Regions from separate parts of the Aeromonas sp. CU5 genome, predicted to be linked through region 1. Evidence: riboswitches for the same ligand, from Rfam matches in the RefSeq annotation. Region 1 holds a riboswitch; each other region holds the start of a gene.
The links. Region 1 has a riboswitch for cyclic di-GMP ahead of CK911_RS21610 (immunoglobulin-like domain-containing protein). Riboswitches for the same ligand answer to the same signal wherever they lie in the genome.
Positions count from the first base shown of each region.

Region 1 (4,565 bases):
GTAAACAGTGCCGGTTTGCCATCCACCGGGCCGTTGAAGTTGCAGGTCAGGTAGGCCACCGGCTTTTGCAGCGAGCCATCCTGACGGTAGCGACGACCCAGGCAGACATCCATCCAGGCACCGCCCTGCTTGTGTTCGCGGGCGTAAAGATCGAGGTAGAAGCTGCCACGCAGCTCGTCTTCGGCATCGAAGATGTCGTAGAAGCGCACGTCCGGGTGCCAGGTATCGATGCCGAGGCGCTCGCGCACCTTCATGCCAAACACCCGCTTCACCACTTCAAACAGCCCCTTCACCACCTTGCTGGCGGGGAAGTAGGGGCGCAGTTGCTCGTCGGAGATGGAGAATTTGTGCTGCTTGAGCTTCTCGGCGTAATAAGCGAGATCCCAGGCGGCCAGCTCGCCCTGACCATGTTGCTCGGTGGCGAAGGCGCGGATCTCCTCCAGCTCGGCTTTGCCTTGCGGTAGGGATTTGGCCGCCAGATCGGTGAGGAAGCTCACCACCTGTTCGGTCTTGTCCGCCATCTTGGTCGCCAGCGACAGCTCGGCATAGTTGGCAAAACCAAGCAACTGGGCCAATTCGCGGCGCAAGGTGAGCAGCTCGCTCATGATGGCGGAGTTATCCCACTTGCCCGCATTGGGGCCCTGATCCGAGGCGCGAGTGGTGAAGGCCTGATACATCTCGGCACGCAGTTCGCGGTTGTCCGAATACATCATCACCGGCAGATAGGAAGGGATATCCAGGGTGAACAGCCACCCCTCCTTGCCCTTGAGCTCGGCCATCTGACGGGCAGCGGCCCGCACGCTGTCGGGCAGACCGGCCAGTTCGGCTTCCTCGGTCACCGGCTTGTGCCAGCCCTGGGTGGCATCCAGCACATTGTTGCTGAAGCGGGAGGCCAGCTCGGAGAGGCGGGCCTGAATTTCGCCGTAACGCTGCTGCACCTCGGCAGGCAGACCGATACCGGAGAGGCGGAAGTCGCGCAGGGTATTGAGGATTTCCTTGCGCTGGGCACCGCTCAGCAGCGGGAAGTCATCGCTTTGGGAGAGGCCAAGATAGGCTTGATAGAGCCCTTCATGCTGGCCGACATAAGTCTGGAACTCAGAGAGCAGCGGCAGGCAGGCATCATGTGCCACTCGTAGCGCTTCGCTGTTAAGGACGGAATTAAGGTGGCTGACCGGTGACCAGATCCGAGCCAGACGGTCATTGACCTCTTCCAGCGGGGCAATCAGGCTATCCCAGGTGTGGGTTTCATTCTGGGCCAGCACATCGCTGATCTTCTGCTTGCAGTCAGCGATCGCCTGCACCACGGCAGGTTGCACCTGCTCTGGCTGGATCTGGCTGAAAGGGGGCAGTGCATCCATTGTCAGCAAAGGGTTATTCATCCCGGTTACCTCTTGTTAGGTCTTGAACAGACCGCTTTATCAGCTCTGTATGGTTTTCTAACATGTGGGCAACCCATGCAATAATCAAGCTGGAATCACACTCCAGCCCCCTTTTTGCCATCCGTCTCACAACCGGAGTGCCGCGAGCCAGCCGGGGGCCACCTCGCGTCAGCTAATGACACAGCCCGCAGCCCTTGTTCCCCATCATTCCCGCGCTCCTGCTAGGCATGCCACCGGTGGTGATCATCAGGATAAATCCCTCACCAGCCCTGTGGTTATCAGGCTTTCCCGCTCTTCGAACATCCTGTTATTTAAGCAACGCCCCTCTGGAACACCTTGAATTATTAACTTTTTCCAAAATGTGACATACAGGAGAGCGCGTTGATTAATTTATCTTCCCCCTCCTACCATATGCGGCTAATTTAGGGGGCCACTTGATTGTCTGTACCACACAGAGGTCGGGTGAAAAAGGCAAAGTGGTTCGAAAGGCCACCACGCAAAGCCACCGGTCTAAGGGATTTTCCTATGACAGCGGAGCTGCCCCCGAAGCCCATCCCCTGATGGGCCTCCTTTTGCAACGTACGGAGCAACAATGAACAAGTTCAAACTCTCCCTGCTGGGCTGCCTGATCGGCGCTACCAGCCCCATGCTGCACGCCGCCAGCGCAGGCCAGAACATGGTCAACCCGCAATCTGGTGTGGTGGTCGGCTACTGGCACAACTGGTGCGGCGGCGCTGGCTACAAGGGTGGCGTCGCCCCCTGCGTCAAGCTGGATCAGGTCAACCCGCAATACAATGTGGTCGATGTCTCCTTCATGAAGGTTTATGGCGGCAACCCGATCCCGACCTTCAAGCTGGATACCGGCACCGGTATGAATGAAAGCCAGTTCATCGAACAGATCGCTGAGCTGAACCGTCAGGGCCGTGCCGTACTGCTGGCACTGGGTGGCGCCGATGCCCACATCGAGCTGCGCACCGGTCAGGAGCAAGCCTTCGCCGATGAAATCATTCGTCTGGTGGAGACCTATGGTTTTGACGGTCTGGACATCGATCTGGAGCAAACCGCAGTCACCGCTGCCAACAACCAGACCGTGATCCCGGCCGCCCTGCGCATCGTCAAAGATCACTATCGTGCTCAGGGGAAAAACTTCCTTATCACCATGGCACCCGAGTTCCCCTACCTGACCGCCAACGGCCTCTACACCCCCTATCTGCGGGCGCTGGAAGGTTACTATGACTGGATCAACCCCCAGTTCTACAACCAGGGTGGCGACGGTATCTGGATCGACGGCTTCGGCTGGATTGCCCAGAACAACGATGCCCTGAAAGAAGAGTTCATCTACTACATGGCGGACTCGCTGATCAACGGCACCCGTGGCTACTACAAGATCCCCCACGACAAGCTGGTATTCGGCATCCCGACCAACATCGACGCCGCCGCCACCGGCTACGTCACCAATCCGCAAGATCTGTTCGATGCCTTCAACAAGCTGAAGAACCAGGGCCAGCCCCTGCGCGGCTTGATGACCTGGTCCATCAACTGGGACATGGGTCGTAACGCCGCCGGTCAGGCCTACAACGAATCCTTCATCAAGAGCTACGGCCCCTTCATCCACGAGCAGGAGATCACTCCGCCGATCGACAACGGCAAGCCGGTGTTCAGCGGCGTGAGCGATACCCGCATCAAGCAGGGCACCGCCTTTGATCCCATGGCCGGTGTCACCGCCAACGACAAGGAAGATGGCGACCTGACTGGCCAGATCCTGGTGGAAGGTTCGGTAGACAACCAGCGCATCGGTCTCTACCCCCTCACCTACAAGGTGAGCGATCGTGACAACAACGTCACCGAACAGCTGCGTAGCGTCGAAGTCTATAGCATGAAGCCGGTATTCAGCGGCGTCACCGACACCACGCTGGAGCTGGGTACCTCCTTCGATCCGATGACTGGTGTCAGTGCGAATGATGAAGAAGATGGTGACCTGACTGCCCAGATCAAGGTCAGCGGCAGCGTCGACAGCAACAAGGTCGGTCGCTACACCCTCACCTATCAGGTGACCGACAGTGCCGGTCAGCTGGTGACCCAGCAGCGCAACGTGACCGTCAAGGAGCAGGGCGCTATCTGTGAAAACAGCTGGGATGCCAAGAAGGTCTACGTGGGCGGCGACATCGTCAGCCACAACGGCAAGAACTGGCTGGCTGGCTGGTGGACCCAGAACGAAGAGCCGGGTACCACAGGTGACTGGGGTGTCTGGAAAGCGCAGGGTGACAGCGACTGTGACGGTGGCAACAAGCCGCCGGTGATCGACAGCAGCGACTTCACCGTCGGCGCCATGGCCAGCGAGTACACCATAGTCAACGGTCAGGTCAGCATCCGTTTCAACGTGACCACCGCCAACCCGGTGCAGATCACTGCGACCCTGGAGCAGAACGGCCGTAGCCACGGCACAACCAGCAGCAAGGTGAATGGCACCAGCGCCCTGGTACTGCAAGGCAGCAACGTCACTGACGGCAGCTATGAAGTGGTCATCAGCGGTCTGGCTGACGGCCAGAAGCCGGTAGTACAGCGCTTCCCGGTCACCCTGGCTGAAGAGAGCGACAACGGCGGCAACGATGGCGACTACCCGGCCTATGCCCCCAACACCAGCTATCAGGCCGGTGATCGGGTCAGCAACGCCGGTGGCAACTTCGAGTGCAAACCCTGGCCGTACAGCGGCTGGTGTGGTGGCTCTACCAGCCACTATGCACCGGGTACCGGCTCTGCCTGGAGCGACGCCTGGACCAAGCTGTAATCAACAGGTCATAACCAAGAGGGAGCCGCTGGCTCCCTCAGCCACTCGCATCAACCGCGATTGGCACCGCCCGGAGTGATGTCCGGGCTACATTCATAACGAAAGAGGGGAGCCATCGGCTCCCCTCTTTTTTATCCGTCTTTATCCGTCACGTCTGCTTAACGGGCATCTTCCTTCAGCCACTGCGCCACGCGCTTGGCGAAGTAGGTGAGGATGCCGTCAGCCCCGGCCCGCTTGAAGCAGAGCAGAGACTCCATGATGCACTCCTTCTCTTTCAGCCAGCCGTTCTGGATCGCCGCCATGTGCATGGCGTACTCGCCACTCACCTGATAGGCGAAGGTCGGCACGCCGAACTGATCCTTCACCTGACGGATCACGTCCAGATAGGGCATGCCCGG
Region 1 is NZ_CP023817.1:3,784,478-3,789,042, forward strand. It holds gene prlC (oligopeptidase A) at 1-1,379, opposite strand, end outside; cyclic di-GMP riboswitch class I at 1,840-1,924, shown strand; gene CK911_RS21610 (immunoglobulin-like domain-containing protein) at 1,972-4,167, shown strand; gene hemB (porphobilinogen synthase) at 4,326-4,565, opposite strand, start outside.

Region 2 (4,565 bases), 520 kb from region 1:
GGCACCACGGCCGACATCTGGCTGACCCGCAATCATCCGGAGTGGAAGGTGCTCAAGTTCGAGAAGAATAGCGAATCCTTGCAAGCACTCTCTCAGGGGCGTGGCGATGCCTACGCCCAGGACAATCTGGTGCTGTTCAGTTGGGCCAAGGAGAATCCGGGCTACCGGGTATTGCCCGAAAAGCTGGGCTCGGAAGACCCCATCGCCCCTGCGGTGAAGAAGGGCAATATCGAGCTGCGTGACTGGGTCAACGACCGTCTCGCCAAGCTGGGTGAGGAGAAGTACCTGCTCAAGCTCTATGACCAGTATGTGCGTGACAAGTTGAGTGCAGATACAGATCCCAATGATGTGATCGTCGAAGGAGGAAAATGGCAGGGTTAATGGACAAGCCCTGTTTTGAAGAGTGTGTGCAGTGAGTGAAGAGTGAGGTCTTGGTTCCGTTGGCATGCAAACCGAAAGGTTTGGCCTTTCAAGGCGTCCCCCGTTCGGGGTGACGCCTTTTTTTATGGTTGTGTTTGGGTGGGATTAGTTCAGTTCAATCCAGGCATCTTGCCAGTTGGAACCGACACCCGGTTCATAATGAGTGGCGGTGGTTGCCCACTGCACGCAGTAGCCGTTGTAGGGGAACGGCTTGCACTGATAGACCTTGCCATTTTTCGGCTGCAGTACCTTGGTACCGGCGGTGTAGGACTTGATGTCGTTCGGGAAGATGAACTGGTAGTCGCCGCCACTGCTCGCCTCTTTAAACATCAGGTCCATGGTCTGCTGGATGGCTTCGCCGCCTGCTTTTGGCATGCCTTTGATCACCAGTTGATGATGGCCTGCTTTGAGCCCTTCCAGTGCCATGCTGAAGGTGTGGCTGCTGTCCTTGATATCGGCACTGCTCTGGCCTTTGGCGACACCGCCGTGGTCATACAGGGTATTGGTGACGGCCAGATCCCCCTGTGCAGTAACGGTAAAATCGAGAGTGATTTTGCCATCTTCAAGCACATAGTCGCTGGCCAAACCGCTGACGCTGACGGTGTCTACGACCGGTGGTTTCAGTTGCAGCAGGTCAATCTCGACTCGCTCCAGATTGCTGCCGCGCTTCAGATAGACAGGGTTCATGCCGTAGATCGGGTTGAACTCGCCATTGGCGCTCTGTTGGCCGGCGCGGATCTGGCTCTGCTCGGCGTTGATCTTGGTTGCCAGCGCATGAGTCCAGTTATTTTTCAGGCCTTGCTCATTGCTGGTAATGGTCAGCACGGTCTGCAGCTCGTGGCGCTCGCCGATGGCATCGAATACCCGGGTTACTGCCTTGTCGCCGATGGTCAGATCGATGGAGGGATAGATGGTGCCAGCCTGGCTCCACTCCAGCGGTGGCTGATTGCCATCCTTGAACTGGGCATCAATCATGTTGTAGAAGCTGTTGGCGGTATCACCCACTTCCCACACACCCAGGATGACCTGGTAACCGGTGCGCTCTGGCAGGTTGCACTGATGAGTGACCTGCTTGGGTGGCTGCACCATGTTGCCTTCAATGACGCAGAAGGGATTAAGGTCAAACGAGGCGCGAGTCAGCGGCTGGTTGGGGTTCCAATCCTGCTTGGTCAGGTAGTAACGCCAGTTGCGGGTCACGTGGTTGGCGGTGAAGGTCCAGCTGATGGCAAAGGGGCCAGCTTGTACATCACGTTTGGTCCAGCGATCGCTGGTCTGAACGTTCAGTTCGCTCCAGCGTGGGCTGCCCGCCGAGGCGATCTGACCATCTTGCGGGCCAGACTGCGGGAAGCCGGAGGGGCCTTCCACGCTTTGTGGCTCCCACTGCACGCCGCCACACTGGCTATTGCCGCCGGTCTTGCACAGGTAGTTGCGACTTTCGGGTTGGCTGATATAACCGTGAGCCAGGGCGCTGCCGCTGACCAGTAGTGCCAGTGCCGCTGCGGCATGACTAAGGTGGGTGTTTGCTGCCATATATTCCTCTGGGAACTAGAACTGGGCAGTCAATGGGCGATAGCTGGCGGGTGTCAGCACCCCATGGATGGAGTGGTAACCCCGCTATCCTGCAGTGTCGAAGGACCGGAGGCTTTGCGTCCTGATTTTACAATCAGTTTGCCAATTGACTATGTAAGGTGGCCGGAGCCAGATAATCGGCGAGACTATATCAATCAATGATTAATGTGTTAAGAATAAACGTTTAACTGAGATTTCAGGCTGACCTCTTGTCTGCTTAAGTGTCTGTTTTTCTTTTCCCTTTGTTATCGCACCAAGTGGTCGTGTCGCTTTTTTGTGCCTTAAGTTGTGCGCGCAATGTGGCTTTGGTGGTTTTAGCTGTGGTCAATCATCGCCAGCCTTGTTGCTGGCGATGATTGTGTCGTGGATCAGTGGCGGGCGCTCTGTTCTGTGACGGTTCGGGGGCTTGCATGGGGGATTTGCATCGGGGTGATAGTCGACTCCTTGCCCAGTTTAAACACCGCAAGCCGCTCATCCAGACTGCGGGAGAGGCCAGCCAGCAGCTCACTTTCTTGGGCCAGTTGTGAGGCGGACTGAGACATCTCCAGCGCCGAGTCGTTGATGCCGCTGACGTTGCGGTTCATATCCTCGGCTACCATGCTCTGCTGTTCGGCGGCGGTGGCAATCTGGGTCGCCATATCGCTCACATGCTGGATGCGGTTGACGATTTGGGTGAGATCCTGACCTGCCTGGCGTGACTGATTGACGCTGCTCTCCGCCAGTTTGCGGCTGGCATCCATGGCGCTGGCTGCACTAACGGCTCGCTGTTGCAGTTGGGCAATGGTGCTCTGGATCTCTTCGGTGGACTGGCGGGTGCGGCTTGCCAGCTGGCGCACCTCGTCGGCTACCACAGCAAAGCCACGGCCCTGCTCGCCAGCCCGTGCTGCCTCGATGGCGGCATTGAGGGCCAACAGGTTGGTCTGTTCCGAAATGGCGCTGATAACAGCCGTCACTTCGCTTATCTGCATTACCCCCTCCTTGAGCTGATTGACTTGTACTGTTGCCTGTTCCACCTCGGTAGCCAGCGCCTGAATACCGTGAACGCTGGCATGGACATCCTGGTTGCCCAAGCCTGCTTCACTGGTGGCATCCTGGGTATCGCGGGCGGTATTTTCAGCATGACCCGCCACATCGGTGATGGTGGCACTCATCTCGTTCATGGCGGTGGCGAGCTGGGCCAGTTGATCCCGCTGGCTGGTGACCGCCTGATTGGTCTGCTCGGCAGAGGCGGCGATGCGCAGGGCGGCATCCGCCACGTTGCGGGCCCCCAGACTTGCTTCCAGCAGGGCGTGCCGGATGGCATCCAGACTCTGGTTGGTGCAGCGGGCGACCATACCCAACTCATCCTTGCCGTGCACCGGGATGCTCACCACCAGATCGCCCTTGGCAACCCGTTGCATGGCGTGGTTGATCTGATTGAGGGGGGAGACAATGGAGTGAGTGATGCGCCAGCCCAGCAGCCCCATCAGCAAGACCGCGATGGCAGTGGCTGTACCCATCTTCATGTATTGGGCCCAGATGGTCTGCTGGATATCCTGCAGCAGCATGCCGGAACCGAGGATCCAGCCCCAGGGTTGATAGCCGGAGACCATGGAGAGCTTGTCAGCCGTTTCGCCTGACGGACCGGTCCAGACATATTGCAGGGTGCCCTGTTTACCCCCTTTGGCGATATCCACCATCTGGAACCAGAACTGCCCAGCGGTGGCGGCCCCCCCTTCCCCCATCTTCTGACCGACCAGCTCGGGGCGGATAGGGTGCACCAGCATGGTGCGGTTCTCGTCGATGACAAACAGGTAGTTGTTGCCATCAAAGCGGGTGTTGGTCAGCAGCTTGCGCGCTTCCTGCTGCGCCTGCTCTGCTGGCAAGGTGCTGGCCAGAAACTGGATCTGGCTCATGGTTTGCCCCAGCACCGCATTGAGCCGCGCCTCTCGCTCGCTCATCAGATTGCGCTGGAGTGCATTGGCCGAGATAAACAGCAGCGAGATAAAACCGACAAATGCGACCGTGAGCAGCAAGATCAATTTGCGGCTCACAGTGATATCACCGAGCTTGAACATGACGAAACCCTCATTATCCCTATTGATGTGACGTGGCTCGTTACCGCGGTAGCCTAGTTTCATAAATTAACGACTCATTGTTGCAGCCGTTCGTCGGCCTTTTTCAAATGAGTGTTTTGACAACAGTATAGCCAGCAGACAGCGATACTCACTTTTTGGTAGCGTGTTCATGCGCATCCCTGCGTCATTTTTGCCAAAGAGTGTGAATGGTTTGGCATTTCAGCAAAAAATAAGGAGTGGGCCCCGCTGCGGTAGCCCCCACAACAAGAGGGAATTTATGAGTTCCATTGCCAGGAATTACTTCAACCAGCTCAACGTCGACTACCTGCAGGTACACAGGTGCAAGGAGGATCTCTTCTGGTCCACCTATATGGGCACCAGCGACGATCAGGCCGGTTTCACTGCGGCCGAGCAGGCCTACAAGGCGTTCTGTTCCAATCCGGCCCGTCTGCCCGCGTTGCGGGAGATGCTGGCGCAGGCCGAACAGGATGATCTCAAGCACGGTCTGCAAGGCTGGAT
Region 2 is NZ_CP023817.1:4,300,512-4,305,076, forward strand. It holds gene CK911_RS19515 (transporter substrate-binding domain-containing protein) at 1-381, shown strand, start outside; gene gbpA (N-acetylglucosamine-binding protein GbpA) at 526-1,950, opposite strand; cyclic di-GMP riboswitch class I at 2,022-2,103, opposite strand; gene CK911_RS19525 (methyl-accepting chemotaxis protein) at 2,358-4,046, opposite strand; gene CK911_RS19530 (M3 family metallopeptidase) at 4,324-4,565, shown strand, end outside.
Region 2: another riboswitch for cyclic di-GMP. It lies ahead of gbpA (N-acetylglucosamine-binding protein GbpA); the one in region 1 lies ahead of CK911_RS21610 (immunoglobulin-like domain-containing protein).

Region 3 (4,565 bases), 880 kb from region 1:
CGTACTCGTTCTTGGCAGGATCGAAAGCGTAGTCGCCAGCCATCTCCCAGAACATCACACCACCCAGACCACGGTTGATGATGTAGTCGAGCTTGTGGCCCATTGACTCTTCATCTTCGGTAGATAGGAACACTTTCTTCTCTTCGTTCCACAGCCAGGGCGCGTGGGCCTTGTCATCGTAGTAACGCACATACTTGCCTTGCATCACGTGGGCGGGGTTGTTGGGATCAAGACCCCAGGCGGTGCCGTAGCTCGGCAGTGTAGTGATGCCGAGGCTGGCCGCATTCTCCAGGTTCTTGGCATGCCACATGGGCACGGCGCCACCGCCGATCTCTTTGCCGTTCTTGTCCAGATCATGCCAGATGTTGTCGATGCCGACCGCCCCGTTGCCGCACGGAATGGTGCTGCCACCGGTGCCGGGCTGGCAATCGCTCTGGCTCGGCAGGGCCGCCTTGCCACCCAGACCGTGGGTACCACCACTGACCCCTTGCCAACCGCGGGTGTAATAGGGCACACCGACGTTGATCTTGCCGGCTGCCAGCGCACCACGGAAGTAGTGTGCCGACCAGGCCGCATTGAGGTAACCGATGCCGCCAAACTCTTTCTGGGTGTAGACACCCCAGTTGGCCAACTCTCCATCAGCCTTGTTGTCAAACAAGGCTGCGTTGTGGCCGACAAAGTTGTTCCAGGCACCGTGGAAGTCATAGGTCATCAGGTTGACGTAATCGAGGTACTGGGTGACCTGGAAGTTCTCCATCCCGCGCAGCAAGTAGGCCGACGCCGGGGAGGCGATGGTCAACATGTACTTGCGACCATCCTCGCTGCCCGCTGCATCCAGCTTGTTACGCAAGGTCTGCATCATCACCTTGTAGTTGGCAAACAGCTTGCCGCGGCACTGGTTGGAGAGCGGGAAGTCGTTGGGGTTACCCGCATCCTTCATGGAAGTGGAGTATTCGTAGTCGATATCGACCCCGTCAAAGCCGTACTGACGGATGAAACCAACTGCCGACGTGGCGAGGGCATTGATGCCGTCGGTATTGACCGAGCAATCGCCCTTGGTAGTAGCTGTGTAGAAACCACGCGTATCGGCCCAGCCCCCTACCGAAATGAGGGTCTTCACGTCCGGATACTGCTTCTTGTACTTCGACAGCAGGTTGAAGTGGCCCTTGTAGGCGAATTCAGGATCCATTTCGGCACCCGGCACGCCATCCCAGGTCATCTTGGTGGCAGCGTCGTCCACCTTGACTTGGTGGCTCTGCTCATCCACTGCCGCGAAGGCATAGTTGATGTGGGTGATCTTGTTCCACGGAATATCGCTCACCAGATAGGCGGGCAGGCCATTCTTGCCGGTGCGCCAGGAGGTGAAATAGCCGATGACCCGGCGGGCGTGGTCATCCCCCATGCACTCGTAACCATCCGGGCGATAGATCTGGCGGATATCGCAGGAGAGGTTCCCCCCATCTGGCGGCAAGGCAGCCTCCTCGACATTGACGGTCACCGCCGCCGACTCGCCACTCAGATTGGTCTTGTCGGTGGCCACCAGCTTGAGGGCGGCACTGCCCTTGGTATCCGGCGTCCAGTTGACCTGCCAGGGGGCGGCGTTGTCCTCACCCACCTTCTTGCCATCGACAAACAGCTCGACTTTGGCCACATCGTTGTTGGCATCGGTGACGTTGCCGCTGACCGCCACGCTGCGACCCAGCGTCACCTTGGCACCGCTGGCCGGGCTGCTGATGCTCGCCTTGGGCGCCTCTGGTGCCACCACGGTGGTGACCTTGAAGCTGGAATCCGCCTCGCTCAGCACCTTGCCATCTTTATCCAGCGCCCGCGCTTTCAGGGCATGGGCACCCACACCGGCGGCACTCCAACTGGCATTCCAGGGGGAAGCGCTCGCCGTGGCGACCTGCTTGCCGTCAACAAGATATTCCACCTTGACCAGCGCAGTCACCGGGCCGCTCAAGCTCACCGCCAGCGCCACGCTGGCACCTTCATTGAAACGGGCACCGACAGCCGGTGAGCTGACAGCTACACCGAGTGCCGGGGGTGGCACTTCGCCGCCATAGAGCCTCCAGGCATCAGCCCAGACCGCACCAACGCCCGGTTCATAGTGATAGGGAGATGCCCCGCACCAGCCTGAATAGGGAAATTCTTTGCACTCGTAGAGAGCGCCGACGTTGCTGACGATATCGCCAGCCTTGTAGGCAGTACCGGATTTATAGGCGGGATAAGCGACCTGAGCCCAGGCGGGCACAGCCGCAAGGGCAACCAGCATGGCAAGCCGGCTGGGTCTGAAGAGCTGTTGCATATTGTTATCTTCCTTGTTTTGTCTTGGCATTGGTCACCAAGGCAAAGAACAATCGCAACCTGCATGATGGGCGCAGACAACTGGCAATGGACTTGCCACAAAAACCACCCTCACCCAGGGAAACCCCGCTATCTGGATCCATGATCAAGACCGGAGGCATTGCGCCCCGACATCACTGCCGGTTTGCCCTTTACCTGGGTTCCTTGAGGAACATGCCGAGTATAGGAATCAACCAGCAGAGTCTCAATCTTAATTCTCGAAAGAAAATATGTGAATTTCCAGCTAACCCTCCATGTTCAGCTAGCCAGGAATTAATATTTTTATCATTAATTTCATACTGTTAGCCAAGTCAAAAAAACCAAAATCACCCTCATTTGCATCCCCGTAATGTGCGTTGGCTCACTGGTACGACATGCCAGAAATGTGACAATGCGCGCCCTTGGTCAACGAGCCAAGGCTATGGAATCACTGGCAAAAATAAAAAAGGAACACCTATGAAAGGTACTCGTACCCTGCTGTCGCTGGCCGTGGGGCTGGCACTTGCATCCTCAGGCGCCCATGCGGCATTTGTCTGCCCGTCCGATCCGGCTCAACTCACCCCCATCCCGACCATTCAGGGCACAGGCTCTGCCAGCGCGCTGGCCACCTCTCCAACCACCAATGGTGCTATCAGCCCAGTCTCCTTCCACGTCAAGGGTGTTGTCACCACCGTGAGCCAAAGCCTGACCAGAGGCTTCTATCTGACCGACCCTGTGGGTGATGGCAACCCGGCCACCTCAGACGGCATCTTCATCTACCTCAAGGATGCTCGTTCTGATATCAAGGTGGGTACAGAGCTCTGCTTGGAAGCCCAGGTCGAGGAGTACATGGGCGGCACTCAGCTCAAGCTGAAGTGGGATGGTACAGTTCCCCGGCTCCAGGTGTTAGGGCAAGGCAAAAACGTACCGGTGAGTGTGCTCAAGGTCAACGACAATGAGACCTTGACCAATGCACTCAATCGCCATGAAGGGATGCGTGTACGTCTCAACAGCAGCAGTGATCTTCACCTGACGCGCAACTTTAGCTCCGACTATAAAGCCTCTCGCACCAGCCTAGAACTCTCCCATAAGGCTCCGCTCATCAAGCCAACCCAGCTCCATATTGCCAACAGTCAAGAAGCGATTGCTCTGGCCAGCAAAAATGGCAGCAACCGTCTGGTCGTCGAGTCTGATTTCAAGGTAAAGGATGGAGCTCTTCCTTGGTTCCCGGCTTTGGATGCCGACCAGGGTTATCTGCGCATCGGTGATCAATTCGAGGGCCTGGAGGGTGCGGTGATCTACAACAAAGATGCCTTCCGTCTGATGGTGCCAAACGATGTCACCCTCAGTGTCGGCAATCTGCTGCGCACACCAGAAAATGATCGACAGCTGACCTCACCTGCCCGCACGCCGAGTACCAACATACGGGTCGGCAGCCTTAACGTGCTCAACTACTTCACCAGCCACTCCAGTATTGGTGGTGCACTCAATGTTCAATGCAAAGACCAATCGGATGCGGATAACACTGATCCAAAAGCAAATAGTTGTAACCGTGGCGCCAAAGCATTGCTCTCATTCGAAAAGCAACGCACCAAGATAGCCAACGCCATCACCGAGATGGATGCGGATCTGCTCGGCCTGATGGAGATGGAGAATAACGGCTTCGAGGATAACTCGGCCCTCCACAACTTGGTGACCCGCCTCAACGAACAGCAGAAGGATGCGAGCAAACACTACGCCTATGTGCGCCTGCCGGTGAGTGCCCTCATCGATGGCAAGTTCTTCGGCGGCGATACCATCATGGTGGCGATGATCTACCGCCCTGCCCTGCTCACCCCCAGCGGGGATGCCAGCGTCATCAAGCTGCCGGAGCAGCGCTACACCACAGGTGGTATGACCAAGACAGCCGGTCAGCGCGACTCTCTGGTTCAGACTTTCACCGTCGCCAAGAGCAAAGAGCCGCTGACGCTGGTGGTCAACCACCTCAAATCCAAGGGGTCAGGCTGCTACGAAAATAGCGATGGCAAGACAGAACCGGCCGACCTGCAGGGCAAGTGCACCGAGTTCCGGGTCTCCGCCGCCAAAGTGCTGGGTGAAGCGGTCAGTAAACTGCCGGGCCAAGTGCTGCTGGTTGGCGACTTCAACTCCTACGCCAAGGAAGATCCGATCCGGGTGCTGACCGACTACAACCCAGCCACCAGCGAACGCAAGATCGTATCGGCCTCCCACACCTTTATCGGTGA
Region 3 is NZ_CP023817.1:2,899,519-2,904,083, forward strand. It holds gene CK911_RS12780 (glycosyl hydrolase family 18 protein) at 1-2,272, opposite strand, end outside; cyclic di-GMP riboswitch class I at 2,421-2,503, opposite strand; gene CK911_RS12785 (ExeM/NucH family extracellular endonuclease) at 2,800-4,565, shown strand, end outside.
Region 3: another riboswitch for cyclic di-GMP. It lies ahead of CK911_RS12780 (glycosyl hydrolase family 18 protein); the one in region 1 lies ahead of CK911_RS21610 (immunoglobulin-like domain-containing protein).

Region 4 (4,565 bases), 1.0 Mb from region 1:
CGTTGCCCTGAGTCCAGTACTTGGCCTGCCACACCAGCTGGTTGTGGCTCACCTTGTCGCCGCTGTTATAGGTGGTTGCCGCTTTCCAAACTGGCCAATTGACCGCATCCGGATCAGTCGCCGTGCAACCACCGCCGCCGCTGGCCGGTTTGACCGTCAAACGGGTTGCCGCGCTGGCATCCAGCCCGCCGTCGGAAACGGTGAGGCTAAGATCATAACCGGTGTCGCTGGTCACGCTCGGGCCTGTCACCACCAGAGTGGCGCTGTTCTGGCCTGTCGCGGTGATGCCTGCTGGCACGCTCCACTGATAGGTCAGCGGATCGCCGTTAGGATCGGAGGCGGTGGCCTTGATGGTCACCTGCTTGCCCGCCTCCACAGAGGCTGTGGCTGGCACACTCACCACCGGTGCCAGGTTGGCTTGCGGCGCCTTGTTGGTGACAACAACCTGATCCTTGGCACTCAACTGCTGGTCATCGGTCACCGTCAGCTCGAACACCAGATTGATGTCGCTCGCCACGGCGTTCAATACCACCCGCGCCTTGGCCTGAGTGGCGTCGAGCAAGCCAGCCTGCGGCCCGGAGATCTGCTTCCAGCTGTAACTGAGAGCACTATTCTCCGGATCGTGGGAGGCCGAACCATCCAGCGTCACCTCGGTCGGACCGGTCACCTTGAGGTCACTGCCCGCGTTGGCCAATGGCGGCTTGTTGACCGGCGGCGTGATGCCACTGCCGTGGCCCAGCCCTTCGTGCATCGCATTGAGGATGTCGCCGTTGTCGGCGTCGATCTCCCAGGAGAAGAGGCCACCGAGCTGGTTGGCCAGCACATACTGCCCCTTGGCCTTGACCGAACGCTCATTGTCATAAGTGATGAGATCGCCAGTGGCCGCCTTGAACAGATAGGGCCCCTCGGCCACCTCGTCATAGCCCTGCTCCCAGCCAGCCCCCATCCGGTTGTTGACGATGTCGCGGTAATCCACCACCCCATCTTCCCAGGTTCCTTTCACCTTGCCGGTCGCCTTGCCGGTGAAGGGGTTGTTACCCTGATAGCCGCTCACCCCGGTCCAGCCACGGCCATACATGGCGGCACCGACCACCAGCTTGCCAGGATCTACCCCCTGCGCCAGCAGCTGATTGACCGCCTTGTCGGTGGTGTACTTGGTATTGGGATCCCAGCTCGCCGCATAGAGGTTGGTCTGGTGACCCAGCTCGGTGTTGCTCCAGCCACCGTTGTAGTCGTAGGTCATCATGAAGATGTGATCCATGTAGGGCTGGGCTGCCTTGTAGTCCACATCCTGGATCTTGTCGCCACCCGCCCCGATGGCCGAGGTGAGCTCATACTGGCGACCGGTCTCGGCCTCCAGCTCGTCGAGCATGGCCCGCAGCTCCTTCATCAGGGTCACATAGGTGGCACCATCGCTCGGGCTACCCAGCTTCGGGTTGGCGCCCTGTCCGCCCGGGTACTCCCAGTCGATATCAACGCCGTCGAAGAACTTCCAGGTCTGCAGGAACTCCTTCACCGAGCCGACGAACACATCGCGCTTGGTTTTGTCACCGAGGAAATAGAAGGGGTCGGAAAGGGTCCAGCCGCCGACCGAGGGGAGGATCTTGAGGTTCGGATAAGCCTGTTTCAGGGCCATCAGGTTGCCAAAGTTGCCCTTGTAGGGCTCATCCCAAGCGGAGAGATTGCCTTGCGACATCTGGACGGCAGCCCAGGGATCGTGCATCGCCACCTTGAAGTCGGCGCGACCGGCACACGCTTTCTGCAGCGCCTGGAAGCTCCCTTCGATCTCTTTGAGGCTGTCGTTGAGGCCATCCCCGCCACAGATGGGGGTGAAACCATAGAGGATATGGGTCAGGTTCTGGGCCGGGATCTTGTCGACGGTAAACTTGCGGCCATAGACCCCCCACTCCACATAGTAAGTCCCCACCACCTTGCCGGACTTGTTGGCGTAAGGCTTGTTGTTCTCCTGCAGCGCGGCCTTGAGTGGCGCCAGATGGCTGCCGTCGGTATCGGCGACCACTATCTCCTTCTTGTCGGAGAGGGTACATCCATCGGCGTTGCAGAGGGCTATCTGAGCCTGGTACCGCCCCCCTTTCTTCACCTTGAATTTAGCCGTTCCTGCAGCGGCAGAGGGGCCGGACCACATCTCCTTGCCATCAAACAGCACCTTGGCGGTCTGGCCAATATCGCCACTCCAGAGGTTCCAGCTCACTTCGACGTCAGCGGCATCCTTCCGCTTGACCAGATTGTTGTAGGCGCTGGCGGCTTGATCGACCTCCACAATGGCAAACTTGGTGGGGCCCGCGGCAATGGCAGGCTTGCCGGGGGGCGCAGCATAAACGGAAGTGGCACAACAGAGACCGACCGCGAGGGCCAGCATGGTAGGCTTTGGACTTAGCATTGTTATATTTCCCTATTTCGTTATGTAGGCAACGAAAAGGGCGACGCCCTGACAGGTAACCCAGAAGCAGTGCGGCCTCTTGGCAAAGGTGCACAACAACCTGTGGTGGCCCCGCTATCTCAAGTACGGCTCATCCCTGGACCGGAAGCTTTGCGTCCCGATCTCGCGATCGGTTTGCCCTTTAGCTACTTCATTCGCGATAAAAATAATCGCATCCCGACTATAGAGTGAGCGGATCAGGTGCGCTACTGTCGACTTTCACAACAAGTGGCTGACCAGAATGGCTATCGGTCGTTATCACACGAAATAGTGAAGGGATCATCGCCAATCCGGGGCCATGTATGACGAACCACCATGACGATGGTTGTCACCATATTTGTGCGGTTTTGTGAGCCGGTTCACGGCTTGCCGCCTGAGGTGCTGCTATCGCAGCAACAGGCTGTTCATCAGCGCCCGCAGTTTGAGCGGTTTGACCGGCTTGCTGATGTAGCCGTAACCTCCCTCGCGGATCTGCGCCTGCAACTCGCTCTTGCGATCGGCGCTGATGATGATGCCCCCCAGCTCGTCGCCACACACCAGCTGCAGCGCAGCCAGCGCCTCCAGCCCGGTCTTGCCGTCGTCGAGGTGATAGTCAGATAGCACCAGCCTAGGCACAAACCCTTCTGCCACCAGCACTTCGGCTTCGGCCAGATCAACGGCGCAGCGCACCTCGCAGCCCCAGCGGCCGAGCAAGGTGCTCATGGCGGTCAGAATGTCCCGCTCGTTGTCGATGCAAAGCACGGCCACCCCCTCCAGCTGGCTGTCACGCACCACAGGCACGGCCAACTGATGGGGCACAACCGGGCGGGTCGCCAGATTGAGGGTCACCGCAAAGACCGACCCCTTGCCCGGCCAGCTCTGCAGGGTGAGCTGATGACCGAGCACTTGCGAGATGCCGCGGGCGATGGCGAGTCCCAGACCGAGCCCCTGCTCCTTGGCGGTGCGGGAGTGATCAAGGCGGGAGAACTCGTCGAAAATTGCCTCCTGTTTATCCTGCGGGATGCCGGGGCCATTGTCCCACACCTCGATGCGGATCTTCTCCCCGATCCGGCGACAGCCGAGCAGCACCCGGCCAGCCGGGTTATAGCGAAACGCATTGGTGAGGAAGTTCTGCAGCACCCGCCGCAGCAGCCGCACATCGCTGTGTACCGCATGCTTGCTCTCCACCACCGAGAAGTGGATTCCCCCCGCCTGCGCCAGCACGCCAAACTCCGCCTTGAGGTTGTCGAACAGATCGCGCAAGGCGAAGTCGATCTTCTTGGCCTTGAACTTGCCCGCTTCGAGCCGCGAGATATCGAGCAGATCGGTGATGAGATCTTCGGTCGCCCCCAATGCATCGTCGATATGGCGGGCGATGCGGGCCTGATCACCAGATGCTGGCAGCATCTCCAACAGGGAGGAGGTAAACAGCTTGGCGGCATTGAGAGGCTGAGTCAGATCGTGGCTGACCGCCGCCAGAAAACGGCTCTTGGAGTGGTTGGCCCGCTCCACCTGCTGGTTCACCAGCAGCAGCTGGCGGTTGAGTTCGGAGAGCTCGTGGGTGCGCTCGGCCACCCGCGCCTCCAGATGTTCGTTCGCTTCGCGCAGCACCCGTTCCGCATCGCGAAACGGGGTGATGTCGGTAAAGGTCATGACGAAACCACCGGCGGGCATAGGGTTGCCCTGCATCTCGATAACCCGCCCGTCCGGGCGCTCTCGCGCCGAGATATGGGCGCTGCCGCGCTTCATAAAGGCGACCCGCCGTGCCACATGGTCCTCGATATCGCCGGGGCCACAGAGCCCCTGCTCGGCGTTGTAGCGGATGATCTGCTCGATGGAGCGCCCCGCCTGAATAAGCCCCGGAGGATAGTGGAACAGCTCGATGTAGCGGCGATTCCAGGCCACCAGCCTGAGCTCCCGATCCACCACAGAGATCCCCTGCCCGATATGCTCGATCGCCCCCTGCAGCAGGCCGCGGTTGAAGCGAAACACGTCGGAGGCCTCATCGACAATGGTGGCAATCTCCTCCAGTTGCATGTTGCGCCCCTGCAGGGCCGAGGCGAGCACCAACCGCGCCGACGAGGTGCCAAATACCCCTGCCAGCAGCCGCTCGGTGTGGGCGATCAGCTCGGCCGAAGCCTGCATC
Region 4 is NZ_CP023817.1:208,096-212,660, reverse strand. It holds gene CK911_RS00915 (glycosyl hydrolase family 18 protein) at 1-2,401, opposite strand, end outside; cyclic di-GMP riboswitch class I at 2,503-2,590, opposite strand; gene CK911_RS00910 (PAS domain-containing hybrid sensor histidine kinase/response regulator) at 2,825-4,565, opposite strand, start outside.
Region 4: another riboswitch for cyclic di-GMP. It lies ahead of CK911_RS00915 (glycosyl hydrolase family 18 protein); the one in region 1 lies ahead of CK911_RS21610 (immunoglobulin-like domain-containing protein).